Regions from separate parts of the Achromobacter sp. FW305-C-13 genome, predicted to be linked through region 2. Evidence: riboswitches for the same ligand, from Rfam matches in the RefSeq annotation. Region 2 holds a riboswitch; the other holds the start of a gene.

Region 1 (7,401 bases), on a different contig from region 2:
TCACGGCTTCTTCGAACACGCCGTGCGTGGACGGGTAGGTGATCATCAGCGCGGCCAGATTGTCGCCGACCTGTTCGATCTTGGCGCGCAGGTCGCCCAAGTCGACGTTGCCGTTGGAGTCGGAGGCCACCACCACCACGTCCATGCCGGCCAACTGCGCCGAGGCAGGGTTGGTGCCGTGCGCCGACGACGGGATCAGGCAGACGTTGCGCTGATGCTGGCCGTTGGCCTGGTGGTAGCCGCGAATCGCCAGCAGGCCGGCGTATTCGCCCTGCGCGCCCGAGTTGGGCTGCAGGCTGATGTTGTCGTAGCCGGTGATCTCGCACAGCGCGGCCGACAGGCGATCGATCAGCTCGTTGTAGCCCTGGCTTTGCGAAGCGGGTGCGAACGGGTGGATCAGCGCGAACTCGGGCCAGGTGATCGGGATCATCTCGGCGGTGGCGTTCAGCTTCATGGTGCACGAGCCCAGCGGGATCATCGTGCGATCCAGGGCCAGATCCTTGTCGGCCAGGCGGCGCAGGTAGCGCAGCATGTCGGTTTCGGACTGCACGCTGGAGAAGACCGGGTGCGTCAGGATGGCGCTTTCGCGGGCCACCGAAGCGGGGATGCCGCCCGCGGCGGCGGCGTCCAGCGCGTCGATGTCGAGCTCGACATCATCGCGCTCCAGGCCGGCGGCGAACACGTTGACCAGCGCTTGCAGGTCGGCCGTGGTGACGGTCTCGTCCAGCGACACCGCCAGGCGGGCGCCGTCGACGCGGCGCAGGTTGATGTGCTCGCACTCGGCGGCCGTCAGGATGGCCGGGGTCGCGGGGCCGGTTTCCAGCAACAGCGTGTCGAAGAACGTGTCGTTCACGACCTTCACGCCCAGCTTCACGAGTTCGGCGCGCAGGATGGCGGTGCTGCGCTGCACGCGGCAGGCGATGCGGCGGATGCCAACCGGGCCGTGCCACACAGCGTACATGCCGGCCATCACGGCCAGCAGCACCTGCGCGGTGCAGATGTTCGACGTCGCCTTTTCGCGGCGGATGTGCTGTTCGCGCGTCTGCAGCGCCAGACGCATGGCCGGATTGCCTTGCGAGTCCTTGGACACGCCGACCAGGCGGCCAGCCATGTTGCGCTTGAACGAATCCTTGCAGGCCATGAAGCCAGCGTGCGGGCCGCCGAATCCGAACGGCACGCCGAAGCGTTGCGCCGAACCGATAGCGATGTCCGCGCCCCACTCGCCCGGGGCGGCCAGCACGGCCAGCGCCAGCAGGTCGGTGGCGCACGCCACCACGGCGCCTTGCGCGTGGGCGGTTTCGGTCAGCTTGCGATAGTCGGCGACGGAGCCGGTGCTGTGCGGGTACTGCAGCAGTACGCCGAAGCACTCGGGCAGGCCTTCGGCCTCGTCGCCCACCGCGATTTCCAGTCCCAGGCCTTCGGCGCGCGTGCGCACGACTTCAATGGTCTGGGGATGCACATGGCGCGAGATGAAGAACACCGGGCTTTGCGACTTGGCGCCGCGGCGGGCCAGCGTCATGGCTTCGGCGGCAGCGGTGCTTTCATCCAGCAGCGAGGCGTTGGAAATGTCCAGCCCGGTCAGGTCCGCGACCATGGTCTGGTAGTTCAGCAGGGCTTCAAGACGGCCCTGCGAGATCTCCGGCTGGTAAGGCGTGTAGGCCGTGTACCAGGCGGGGTTCTCAAGAATATTGCGCAGCACGACGTTGGGCGTCTGCGTGCCGTAGTAACCCTGGCCGATGTAGTTGCGGTAGACCTTGTTGCGGCCCGCGATCTGCTTCAGTTCGGCCAGCACGTCGGTTTCGCTGCGCGAGGGCGGCAGCGCCAACGGGGCCTGGCTGCGGATCTTGGCGGGCACGACTTCTTCGATCAAGGCGTCCAGGCTGGGGCTGCCAATCACGCTCAGCATGGTGGCCTGGTCGGCATCGGAGGGGCCGATGTGGCGGGGAATGAAGTCGGTATGGGTGTCTAGGGCGCGCGACATGGGGGGATCTCGGGGTGGTGGTGCGTCAGGGCGGGCGCGACACAGGGGCCGTGCCCGCCTCGGGCCAGCTTTAGCCGTTGGCGACGGCTTCGTAGCCGGCAGCGTCAAGCAGCTTGTCGGCATCGGCGGCGTTGACCGGCTTGATCTTGAAGATCCAGGCGGTGAAGGCCGATTCGTTGATCAGGTTGGGGTTGTTTTCCAGCTCATCGTTGAACGCGACGATTTCGCCGGCCACGGGTGCGTAGATGTCGGAGGCGGCCTTGACCGACTCGACCACGCCGGCGGTTTCGCCCGCGTTCAGCTTGGCGCCGACCTTCACGTCGCCAACGAAAACCAGATCGCCCAATTGATCCTGGGCGGTGTCGGTGATGCCGACGACGAACACGTCGCCTTCAGCTTTGACCCATTCGTGGGACTGGGTGTACTTGCGATCGGTGGGCAGACTCATGGGAACTCCTGAGGGAATGCGGGTAGATGAATGGTGTTGCGCGCCTCGCGCGGGCGACGCTTGCCCTGGCCGGGCCGGCGCTCGCGCGAAGCTTCGAGTTTACGAGTGTTCGACGGCTTTGCCGTTACGGACAAACGGCAGTTTGCAGACCAGGGCGGGCACCCATTTGCCGCGGATGTCGACCTCGACCGTGTCGCCCGGACGCACGCCTTGCGGCAGGCGGGCAAAGCCGACCGACACGCCCAGGGTGGGCGACATGGTGCCGCTGGTGAGTTCACCCGTGCCGGCCGGCGTACGCACGGCCATGTGGGCGCGCATGACGCCGCGCTCTTGCAGCTTCAGGCCGATGAAGGTGGCGGGGGTGGCGAACTGCTCCAGCGCGTCGCGGCCGATGAAACGGCGCTCAGCGTCTTTCAGGGAGACGGTCCAGGTCAGGCCGGCCTGGTCAGGGTGCGTCAGCTCGTCCATGTCCTGGCCGTACAGGTTCATGCCGGCCTCCAGGCGCAGCGTGTCGCGCGCGCCCAGGCCCGCGGGGCGCACGCCCTGGGCGACGAGATCACGCCACAGCTGCACGACTTCGGTAGCGGGCAGGACGATTTCAAAGCCGTCTTCACCGGTGTAGCCGGTACGGGCGACAAGCGTGTCGTCGCCCACGATGGCGGCGACGAAGGGGGTCAGCGCTTCGGTTGCGGCCTGCCAGGCCGGGCGGGCAGCCCAGACCTTGGCGCGGGCGTTCGGGCCCTGCACGGCCACCATGGCCAGATCGCGGCGCGGGGTGATGGTGACGTCGAAATTGCCGGCCTGCTTCACGCGCTGCATCCAGGCCATGTCTTTGTCGGCCGTGCCGGCGTTGACCACCACGCGCCATTCGTCGGCGGCGAAAAAGTAGATGATCAGGTCGTCGATGACACCGCCTTGCGGGTTCAGCATGCAGGAGTAGAGCGCCTTGCCCGGCACCGTCAGCTTGGCCACGTCATTGGCGACCAGGCGCTGCAGGAAGGCAAAGGCGTCCGGGCCGACGACGTCGGCGTTCAGCATGTGCGACACGTCGAACATGCCGGCGTCCTGGCGCACCGCGTGGTGTTCTTCCAGCTGCGAGCCGTAGGCCAAGGGCATGTCCCATCCGCCGAAATCGACCATTCGGGCGCCGGAGGCGATATGTTCTTCGGCCAGCGGGGTGCGTTTGAGGGTTGCGGACATGCGCGGAAACTCCGGGACGGCAGGGCTCTGCCAGGGTTACGGAATGCCGGTCGCGGCAGGCGGACTACGCCCGCGCGGCTACGGCTGAATCTTCCGCCCCTCTGTCCTTTTGCCTGAGAGTTGCCCCGCGCATGGCGGGTTTGCACCTTCGGCGCCTGGGCTGCTCGTTGTGTCCCTTCTTCAGGGTCGGCGCCAGGTCTCTCCAGAGTACTGTTTTGCCGCGTCCGCACGGTAAAAAACCGGGACAGGGCAAGCATGTGCGGTATCGGTTACCTGAGCGATTCTGGGCGAATTGCGCCTTCGGCGGCGGCCCGAAATGAAAGGCCGCTCTCTCCCGCAAACATGCGTGACAGCGGCGCCAAGCATACAACGAAAAGAAGCCCTCGGGAAAGGCCCCCACGCCGCGCACGCTACGCGTGCTTGCTGCCCCCCGAGGGGGCTTTTTCCCCTTGGGGCGGCCCGGCGGGGAAAAGGCCTCCACGCCGCGCACGCTACGCGTGCTTGCTGCCCCCCAAGGGGGCTTTTTCCCCTTGGGGCGGCCCGGCGGGGAAAACCCGTCCTTCTGACGCCCAGCCGGGTCATCCCAACGCGGTGTCCAGCAACATCATCAAGACGAACCCGATCATCAACCCGCAGGTGGCATAAACCTCGTGGCCCTTGCGGTGCGACTCCGGGATGATCTCGTGGCTGATGACGAAAAGCATGGCGCCGGCCGCAAAACCCAGGCCCCACGGCAGCATCGGCGCCGAGAATCCGACGATAGCGGCGCCGATCACCGCGCCCAGCGGTTCAACGAGCCCGGACAGCATGCCCAACGCCACGGCGAAGGAGCGCTTGTAGCCGGCGGCCAGCAGCGCCACCGCCACGACCAGGCCTTCCGGGATGTCCTGGATGGCAATGCCTGTAGCCAATGCGGTGCCCCGCACGGGGTCGCTGCCCGCATAACCCACGCCGATGGCCAGGCCTTCGGGCAGGTTGTGCAAGGTGATGGCGAACACGAACAGCCAGGTGCGCCGCAGGCGGTGCGCCTCGATGCCCTCGCGGCCCTTGATGAAATGCTCATGCGGCAGGGTCCGGTCCATCACCAGCAGGACTGCCGCGCCCAGCAGGATGGCCGCGCCGACGGTCAGGCCTGCACCCCACGGCCCCATGCCCTGGGTCTTGGCAGCCTCGATGCCGGGCGCCACCAGCGAAAAGGCGCTGGCGGCCAGCATCACCCCGGCGCCAAAGCCGAACATGCTGTCCTGCACCTTCTGCGGGATGGTGCGGGCGAAGAGAATGGGAAGCGTGCCCAGCGCGGTGGCGGCGGCCGCCACCAAGCCGCCCAGCAGCGCGTCGGCCACGTGCGGCGCGCGCACGTCCAGGTAGGCCCAGAGCTGATGCAGCGCCAGGCAGGACACCATGACGGCAAGCGTCCACACGCTGATGCTGGTGGCCGCGGGCCGCACGCGATGACGGCTGAAGGTGTTCATAGGGCCGCTCCCCTCCTTGAGAGAGATGCGCTCAGCCCTTCGCGGCCGCATAGCGGCGAGCCACTTCGGGCCAGTTCACGACATTGTAGAAGGCGCCGATATATTCGGGACGGCGGTTCTGATACTTCAGATAGTAGGCGTGTTCCCAGACATCCAGACCCAGGATGGGGGTATTGCCCTGCATCAGCGGGCTGTCCTGGTTAGCGCTGCTTTCCACCACCAGCTTGCCGGCCGGCGTCACCGACAGCCAGGCCCAACCGCTGCCGAAACGGGTCAGCGCCGCCTTGGTGAAGGCCTCGCGGAAGGCGGCCAAACCGCCCAGTTCGGATTCGATGGCGGCCGCCAGCGCGCCGTCAGGTTCGCCGCCGCCTTCGGGCGACATCACCGACCAGAACAGGCTGTGGTTGGCGTGGCCGCCGCCGTGGTTGCGTACCGCGCCACGGATGGCCTCGGGCAACTGGTCCAGGCGGGCCACCAGGGCTTCGACGGGTTCATCGGTGCTGATCCCGGCGTCGTCCAGGGCCGCGTTCAGGCTGGTGACATAGGTTTGATGATGCTTGCTGTAGTGGATCTCCATCGTCATCGCGTCGATGTGAGGCTCCAGGGCGTCATAGGCGTACGGCAGGGTCGGAAGGGTGTAGGCCATGCATGTCTCCGGTGGACCCGCCTTCCCGATGGAAGGCGTAAGTCAATATCGAAAACATAAATGATATGTATTTTTATTTGATATCACAATGGTATTGTTGCAATTCGTGCCATAGCGCCCGGCTATGCGCCGGGCACCTTCCCTACAGCGCCTTGCCGCAAGCCACGCCCGACGCCCAGGCCCACTGGAAGTTGTAGCCGCCCAGCCAGCCGGTGACATCCACGGCTTCGCCGATGAAATACAGCCCCGGCGTGGTCTTGGCCTGCATGGACTTCTGGTCCAGCCCGCGCGTGTCCACACCGCCGCGCATCACTTCGGCCTTCTTGTAGCCGGCGGTGCCGCTGGGCACCAGCGACCATTGATGGATGTCCTGCGCCAGCGCCCGCAGCGTCTTGTCCGGCGCGTCGGCGAGACGCAACGCGGCCAGGCCGGGTTTGCCGCCCTGCTCGGCCAGATGCAGCCAGCGGTCGGCCAGCCGTTTGGGCCAAAGCCCCGCCAGCACGGTATGCAGCTGCTGCCGGTTGCCGGATTTGGCGGCCAGCAGTTCCTGGGCCAGATCGCGGCCCGGCGCCAGGTCAATCACGATGGGCTCGCCGGGCTTCCAATAGCTGGAGATCTGCAGGATCGCCGGGCCCGACAGGCCCCGGTGAGTGAACAGCAGGTCTTCCAGGAATTCGCCCCGCGCCTTGCCCTGCCCGGTGTGCAGGCCGACTTCCAGCGCCACGCCCGACAGCTCCGACAACGCCTGCCATTGCGCGGGGTCGAAAGTCAGCGGCACCAGCGCCGGCCGGGGCTCGACGACTTTCAGGCCGAATTGCCGCGCGATCTTCAAGCCGAATTCAGTGGCGCCCAGCTGCGGGATCGCCATGCCGCCGGTGGCCACGACCAGCTTGGCCGCGCGGATCACGCCCTGGGCGGTGCGCAGCTCAAAGCCCGCTTCACCGTGGCCGATCTCGGATACCGAACAGCCCATGCGCCATTGCACCTTGCCGGCGTCGCACTCGGCGCGCAGCATGTCGATGATGGATTCGCTGGAATCGTCGCAGAACAGCTGGCCGCGATGCTTCTCGTGCCAGGCGATATGGTGGCGCTTCATCAGCGCCAGAAAATCCTGCGGCGTGTAGGCCGACAACGCCGAGCGGCAGAAATGCGGGTTGTCGGACAGGAAGTTGGCGGGTCCGGCCCCGATGTTGGTGAAATTGCAGCGGCCGCCGCCGGAAATGCGGATCTTCTCCGCCAGGCGTTCGGCATGGTCGACCAGCACCACGCGCAAGCCGCGCTGGCCGGCCACCGCTGCACACATCATGCCAGCGGCGCCGGCGCCGAGTACGGCTACATCAAACATCAGGACTCCAGACCCGCAGGCCTCACTCTTCGATCAGGCAATCAACGTAGTAGCGCTTTTCGCCATTCGGACCCACTTCGTCGGCCAGGCCGTGGATGTAAGTTTCGAAGCCGGGGAAGCGCTCATTGAACTCGCGCGCGAATTGCAGGTACTGCACGATCGTGCGGTTGAAGCGTTCGCCCGGGATCAACAGCGGGATGCCCGGGGGGTACGGCGTCAGCAGCACGCCGGTCACGCGGCCTTCCAGCTTGTCGATGTCGACGCGTTCGACCTCGCGGTGCGCCATGCGGGCAAAGGCGTCAGACGGCT
Region 2 (7,401 bases):
ACGCTGGTGCTGACGGGCACCAATGCCTACGGCAATACGCGCGTCGAAGCAGGCACGCTGGTGGGCAATACGGATTCGATCCGCGGCAATCTGCTGAATAACGGTTTCGTCGTGTTCGATCAGGCCGCTAGCGGAACGTTCGGCGGCGACATCTCGGGCTCGGGCGAAGCGACCAAGGCTGGCGCGGGTGTCCTGACGTTGTCGGGCCGCAGTGCGCAGAACTGGCGCGTGACGGCCGGTACGCTGGCCGCCTCGGGCGGTGCCTTGTCCGGCAATGTGGACGTGGGTGCGGCCGGGGCCTTGCATATGGACGCCCCGCAATCGAGTACCTATTCGGGCGTCCTGTCCGGAACGGGCGGCTTGTCCAAGACCGGCGCCGGCATGTTGGCGTTGACCGGCGACAGCGCGGGTTTTGCCGGAACTACCCGCATTGATCAAGGCATCTTGTCGGTCGGCATCAATGGGCAGGGCAAGCTGGGCGGCCAGGTGACGGTGGCTCGCGACGCCGTGCTGCAAGGAACGGGCACCGTCGGCGGCACCACCGTGCAGGCGGGTGGCATCATCGCGCCGGGGAACTCCATCGGCACGCTGCGCGTGGCGGGCGACCTGACACTGGAAGCCGGTTCCGTATACCGGGTCGAGGCGGACTCGCAATCCAACGAGAGCGACCGCATCGCAGTCAGCGGCACGGCCAATCTGGGTGGTTCGGTGCTGCATGTCGGCCCGGACGGCAATCTGGCGGGCGAGCGCAGCTACACGATTCTGACTGCGAACCGGATCAACGGCGCGTTCGATTCCGCATCGTCCGCGTTCGCGTATCTGGATGCGAACCTGGGCTATGACGCGCAGGCTGTCACCTTGCGCCTGGACCGCAAGCGCGTGCCGGTAGAACCCACCACGCCGTCCACGCCGGGCACGCGTCCGATGCGCTTTGCCGACGCGGCAGGCACGTCGAACCAGCGCGCCGCCGCGAATGCGCTGGACAGCCTGTCCGGTGCGAATCCGTTGTATCAGTACGTGCTGACCTTGCCGGAAGGCGCACCCGCCGGCGTGTTCGACAGCCTGTCCGGAGAGGCGCACGCCAGCGTGACGTCGGGCCTGAACAATCTGAGCGGACTGTCGCGGAACTTGCCGTTCAAGAGCTTGCGCGCCAATCTGGATGCCGGCCTTGCGCCGGGCGCCGCCACCGCACAGGCAGGCGGCACGTCGCCCGCATCGGCACTGCCGGGTTCGGCAGCGCAACCCGCTTGGGCCGAGCTTGTCGGCACCTGGCAGACGCTGGATGGCAACGGCAACGCCTCGCGCGTGGATCAGCGTACCGGCGGCGTGTTCGTCGGTGCAGACCACGCGGTGGGCGGCGGCTGGCGCTTGGGCGGCGCGTTGGGCTACACCGATAGCCGCATCCGGGTCGATGCGAATTCGTCCAAGGCGGATGTCGACAGCTACAGCGCCACGGTCTATGGCGGCAAGGCCTTCCAGGCCGGACCGGGCAAGATCAACCTGCTGGTCGGCGCCGGCTACACCTGGCACGACGTTTCCACGACACGCAACGTTGCGGTCGCGGGCCAGCAAGACAAGCTGACCGCGGACTACGGCGCCAGCACGGGCCAGCTCTTCACCGAAGTCGGTTATGCGTGGCCGGTGGCGGAGCGGGCGCAACTGGAACCGTTCGCGGGCGTGGCGTGGTCCGACACGCGTACCCGGGGCTTCCAGGAATCGGGTGGCTTGGCGGCATTGAGCGGGGAAAGCAACCGCAATTCGCTGACTACCACGACCCTGGGCCTGCGCGGCAAGACGGCGTTCTCCGCGGGTAAGACGGAGGGCGTGTTGCGTGCGGCCGCAGGCTGGCGGCACGCGTTCGGCGACGTTGAATCGCGGACCCGCCTGGCGTTCAACGGCAGCCAGCCCTTCACGGTATCCGGCGCGCCGCTGGCGCGCGACGCGGCGTTCACCGAGCTGGGCGTGGATATCGCGGTGTCGCGTTCTGCCACCATCGGCATCACCTACAGCGGCCAGTTCGGAGGCGGCAATCGCGAGAATGCCGGCTCCGTGGGCGTGACCTGGCGCTACTGATCGGGCGCCAGCTCAAGGCAGCGGCAGCGTCTTCCCGACGCTTGCCGCCAGCATCTGCGCGGTGGCCGCCGACAGGGTCCATCCCAGGTGGCCGTGGCCCGTGTTGTAGAACACGCCCGGGCGCTTGCCCGGGCCGACTCGCGGCATCATGTTGGGCGTCATGGGGCGCAGGCCGCACCAGGGCACCACGCGCGATGTCCGGATGTTGGGGAAATGCTTGCGCGTCCAGTCGATCAGCGGCTGCACGCGTTCTGCGCGGATGTCCATGTTGAAGCCGTTGAATTCCGCCGTGCCGGCCACGCGGAAACGGTCACCCAGCCGGCTGGTGACGATCTTGGCCGCTTCGTCCAGCAGGCTGACACGGGGGGCGGCGTCCCGGCTTTGCGCGTCGTCCAGGTGCACGCTGATGGAATAGCCCTTGACCGGATAGATGTTCAGCGTGTCGCCCATCTGTCGCGCGAACTTGCGGCTGACGGCGCCGGCGCAGATGACGACGGCATCGGTTTCGTGCTGCTCGCGCTGGGTGCCGCCTTCGCGCAGGACGTCCAGCACATAGGGACGGCTGTCGCGGCTGATCTGCTCGATGTCGGCGTCCTGCACGAACGTGACGCCATGGCGTTCGCACGCGCGCGCCAGGCCGCTCGTGAATTTGTGGATGTCGCCGGTGGCGTCCGACGGCGTGTAGAAGCCGCCGTGGCAATCCGTTTGCAGCGTGGGTTCGATATTGCGGGCTTCGCTGCCGGATACCGCGTACCGCTCCAGGCCGCCTGCCTGCAACAGCGCGTTCGAACGGCGGGCGGCGTCGAAGCTGGCCGCGTCGTGGTAGATGTGCAGGATGCCCCGGCGTTCCAGGTCGAAGTCGATGCCTTCGGCTTCGGCCATGTCGAAGAGATGCTGGCGTGCTTCGATGGCCAACCTCGTGGTGGCGATGGTGTTTTCGCGGTAGTTCGGGATCTGCGCCATGAACTGCGCCAGCCACGAATACTTGTGCCAGCTGAACTTGGGGTTCAGCAATAGCGGCGCGTTCTTGCGCCACATCCAGCGCAGGCCCTTCAGGACGGTGGCGGTGCTGTTCCAGACCTCGGCGTTGCTGGCCGACAGCTGGCCGCCATTGGCGTAGGACGTTTCCATGGCGGGATAGCGCTGGCGGTCGTAGACGGTGACCTGGTATCCCAGCTTGGACAAGGCATAGGCGGACGTGACGCCGGTGATACCGGCGCCAATGATGGCGATGCGGGGCATGATGGCTCCAGATTGAGTGGCCGCGGCCCGAACTGGCCGCCGCACCCCATCTGTCTTGGTACCTGAGAGCTTCACCCGCTGCGCTGATGACGGCGGGATCCCCTTCGGTGGGCGCGCACGGCGCCTCTCTCCAGATTGTCTAGACTCGCGCAGTCCTGTTGCCTGAGAGTTTCCGGGGCGGTTGCTCCGTCGGCGCCGGCCGCAAGGGCCAGTCTCTTCTGCGCGGTTTTGAATCGACGGAATAGAGAATAGCCAAGTTCTTGTCGAATGGGATTCAGGGTAAGTACTATGTCGGGCGGTCGGCAGCGGCTGGAAATGAAGGGATAGGACCATGAGAATGCAAGTTGAAAGTACCCGGCGCATCGCCTTGTCGGGGCTGGCGGTTTTGGCGCTGGGCGCAGGCGCTGCGCAGGCGTTTGCCGCGCCGACGCCTCCCGTAGACCCGACCACGGCCAGCCGCAGCATCGACGAAGCCGCGCAGGCCGTGATGCGCGAATACGGCGTGCCCGGCATGGCGATCGCCATCACGCGGGACGGCCGGCAGCAGTTCTACAGCTATGGCGTGGCCTCGCGCCAGACCCAGGCCAAAGTCAGCCGCGACACCCTGTTCGAGGTGGGCTCGATCAGCAAGACCTACACCGCGACCCTGGCGGCCTATGCCGAAGTGCTGGGCAAGCTGTCGTTGAACGACAGCCCCGCGCGCTTCCTGCCCGTCTTGCAGGGGTCGGATTTCGGGAAGCTGACGCTCGTCCATCTGGGCACGCATACCGGCGGAGGGTTTCCGTTGCAGGTGCCCGACGCCGTGCGCAACGACGCGCAGTTGATGGATTACCTGAAGGCCTGGAGGCCCCAGTACCCAGCGGGCACGTACCGCACCTATGCCAATCCCAGCATCGGGATGCTTGGGGTGGTGGCCGCCAAGAGCCTGGGCGAACCGTTCGCCAACGCCATGGAAAAGACGCTGTTTCCCAAATTGGGTTTGTCGCACACGTACATCGACGTGCCGGCCGCCGCGATGGGTGACTACGCTCAGGGCTACAACAAACAGGATGCGCCGGTGCGCGTGAATCCGGGCGTGCTGGCGGCGGAGGCCTATGGCGTGAAGACCAGCGCGCGCGACCTGCTGCGCTTTGTCGAGGCCAATCTGAATACGGCGGGCGACGCCGCTATCCAGCGCGCCGTCGCCCGCACGCACGTGGGCTATTACCGGATAGGGGACATGACGCAGGACCTGGCCTGGGAGCAGCTTGCCTATCCCGCCACGCTGGATGCGCTGTTGACAGCGAATGCGGGCACGCTGAACAGCCAGAGCCATCCGGCGGCCGCACTGAATCCCCCGCTTGCACCGCAGGATGCCGTGTGGATCAACAAGACGGGATCGACCAACGGCTTCGGGGCCTATGTGGCGTTCGTGCCGGCCAGGAAGGCGGGGGTCGTGATCCTGGCCAACAAGAACTATCCGAACGAGGCCCGCGTGCGGCTGGCCTACCGGATACTGGAAGAACTCGCGCGCTGAGCGTCAGCGGCGGTTTGGGGCTCGGCAGGGGCTGCGCCCGCGCGCGGCAGCAGTCCCATGATTTCCAGCCGCTGGCACAGCTGCCCCAGACGCTCCAATTTGTAGGCGTCCACGTCCACGCCGGCGTAGTCGTAAAAGCCCTGGGCGTCGCGCAGGCCGTTGCGGCCTTCCTGCATATTGCGAGCAATGACTTCAGGTGAGGCGAAGCGGGGGCCGATGGCTTCGGACAGGTAGCGCGAGGCGTAGTAAAGGATGTCGCCGCCGCCCCAATCGATGAATTCCAGCAAGCCCAGCACCGAAAAGCGCAGCCCGAAGCCCAGCCGGACGGCGGTATCGATGTCTTCGGCGCTGGCGACGCCTTCCTCCACCATGCGGGCGGCCTCGTTCATGGCAAGTGCCTGGATGCGGGGCACGATGTAGCCTGCGGACGGCGCGCACTGCACCGGCACCTTGCCCGCTTGGCGCAACGCCTCCAGCAGCTGCTGGGCGGCAGCGTCGCGCGTCTTGGGCCCCCGGCTGACTTCCACCAGCGGAATCAAGGCGGCGGGGTTCAACCAGTGCGCGTTCAGAAAGCGCTCGGGGTGCGGCACCAGTTCGGCCAGTTCGGTGACCAGGAAGGTGGACGTGGTGGATGCAATGACGGCGTCTGGCGTGCAGGTTTCCCCTAGCCATTGGAAGGCATCGCGCTTGGCGTCCAGCCGCTCCGGCACGGCCTCGAACACGATGCGCGCGCTTTGCAGGTCAGCCGTGGCGTCGTCGCGCCGACACAGCCGCACGCGGCCCATCACGGCATCCGCCTGGCCGGCGTCCAGCAGGCCCAGTTGGCCGAACGTGGCGAGCTCGCGGCGCAGGTTGGCCCGCACGCGGGCGTCGTGCGCGGATTGTTCTGTGGGCTGCCGCGGCTTGATGTCGATCAGCGTCACGTCCCGCCCGGCCAGCAGGTATGACAGGGTGATGCCTTCGCCCATGCGGCCGGCGCCGATCACGCAGATTCTGTCGGCCATGGTCAGCATCCTTGTGCCAGCAATTCGGCCATGCCACGGCGCGACAAGGCGTCCAGCCCCAGGCCTTCCAGGGTACGGCCTTCGGCGTACAGATCGCGTCCCGTGATGGCGCTGGCGACGCTCAGCAAGCCTTGCGCCACCGGGGTGGGCACGCCCGCCCACCGGCCGGCAGACACCAGGAACGACAGTCCTAGCCGCGTGTCTTCCAGCATGTAGCGGTGGGTATGCAGGTCGATGGTTTCGCGCCAGTCGCCGCTATCGGTCAGTTTGCCGTGGGCGCCGCGGCCGTACATCCATTCGTCGCCTTCGCGGGCGTAATGGTCGGCCAGCGGAAAGTGCGGCGCGGCATAGCCCAGGGCGACGCGGATGGCGATGCGTTCGGCGTCCAGCGCGTCGGTCACGCGGCGGATCGAGGCCTGCGTGCCTTCGTTGTGGATGTCCCACTTGTCGAAATGTTCCAGCGGGCCGGCGTTCATCATGATGAGGGGCGGGTGGATGATCGGGCCGGCATTCATCAGCGCACCGGACAGGCCGTCCTCGATGGGTTCGATGGCCGGATAGGCCTGCCGCAGCAGCGCCAGGGCTTCCTCCGACAGACGGCTGGGGAATACGCCCGTGGGCAGGCGGGTGGCGTAGCCGCTGATCACCACCTGGTTGCCGTGCTTGCGGGCCAGGTAGGGCAGCGTGCCGGTTTCCGCATAGGCGACGCGGGCCGGATTGCCCGCGTCTTTCTGGGCGCGGGCGAAGAGGTAGCTGCCGAAGGTGCCCGGCGGCAGGAACACGACCTGTCCATCGCGCAACAGCGGGCCAAGCGCCGGCGCCAGCGCCTGGTGCGTCGTGGCGGGTAGCGGGATGACCAATAGTTGCGCATGGGTCACCGCGTCTTCCAGAGCGTCCGTCAGCTGCAGATGACCGGGGCCCGCGCCCACCGGGACCTGGCGTGTGCCGCGGTAGTCGGTGACGGTCAACGCGCCCGCATCCCGCAAGCCCTGGAACGCGCTGCGGTCGCGGCGCCACCAGCGCACCTCATGCCCCTTTTCCGCCAGCTCGGCCGCCGCCGCATAGCAGCCGTGGCCGCCGCCTATTACGCTGATTCGCATGATCAAGCTCCTTCGATTGAAGCTTGATCCTAGCGGCGGCGCCAGGCGCGGGCTGCGCAAAATGCGCAAGCGCCGTTCCGATCCGGCAAGGGAATGGGCCGCGCTTATCCGCGATGCTGCCGCAAGGTGTCCGACGGCAGGCAGCCGTAGCGCTTGCGGTAATGCGTGGCGAAATGGCCGAAGCTCGTCACGCCATGGCGCAGCAGGATGTCGGTCACGCTGTCGCCCGTGCGCGCGGACTCAAGCGCCGCATGGACCAGCGCCAGGCGCTGATTGCGCACGTAGTCGCTGGGGCTTTGCTTGAGGAACTGCGTGAAGCCGTTCTGCAGCGTGCGAATCGACACGCCGCAGTGCGCCGCCAGATCCGCCAGCGAGATGGATTCGTCGACGTGGGTTTCGATGTATTCCCGTGCTCGGCGCACATGCTGGGGTAAAGGCTGCCTGCGATCGGCGCGCAGCAGGTCCG

The links. Region 2 has a riboswitch for glycine ahead of AC3WMU_RS01470 (D-amino acid dehydrogenase). Riboswitches for the same ligand answer to the same signal wherever they lie in the genome.
Region 1: linked by a shared signal. The riboswitch ahead of gcvT (glycine cleavage system aminomethyltransferase GcvT) and the one ahead of AC3WMU_RS01470 (D-amino acid dehydrogenase) in region 2 are both predicted to bind glycine.

The regions. Positions count from the first base shown of each region.
Region 1 is NZ_JBYSYN010000002.1:786,454-793,854, reverse strand. It holds gene gcvP (aminomethyl-transferring glycine dehydrogenase) at 1-1,981, opposite strand, end outside; gene gcvH (glycine cleavage system protein GcvH) at 2,052-2,429, opposite strand; gene gcvT (glycine cleavage system aminomethyltransferase GcvT) at 2,529-3,629, opposite strand; glycine riboswitch at 3,721-3,845, opposite strand; glycine riboswitch at 3,880-3,976, opposite strand; gene AC3WMU_RS15100 (ZIP family metal transporter) at 4,208-5,101, opposite strand; gene AC3WMU_RS15095 (superoxide dismutase) at 5,133-5,747, opposite strand; gene AC3WMU_RS15090 (BaiN/RdsA family NAD(P)/FAD-dependent oxidoreductase) at 5,890-7,092, opposite strand; gene AC3WMU_RS15085 (arginine/lysine/ornithine decarboxylase) at 7,115-7,401, opposite strand, start outside.
Region 2 is NZ_JBYSYN010000001.1:310,808-318,208, forward strand. It holds gene AC3WMU_RS01465 (autotransporter domain-containing protein) at 1-2,073, shown strand, start outside; gene AC3WMU_RS01470 (D-amino acid dehydrogenase) at 2,086-3,315, opposite strand; glycine riboswitch at 3,356-3,455, opposite strand; glycine riboswitch at 3,456-3,546, opposite strand; gene ampC (class C beta-lactamase) at 3,647-4,831, shown strand; gene AC3WMU_RS01480 (3-hydroxybutyryl-CoA dehydrogenase) at 4,801-5,844, opposite strand; gene AC3WMU_RS01485 (NAD/NADP octopine/nopaline dehydrogenase family protein) at 5,838-6,935, opposite strand; gene AC3WMU_RS01490 (AraC-like ligand-binding domain-containing protein) at 7,040-7,401, opposite strand, start outside.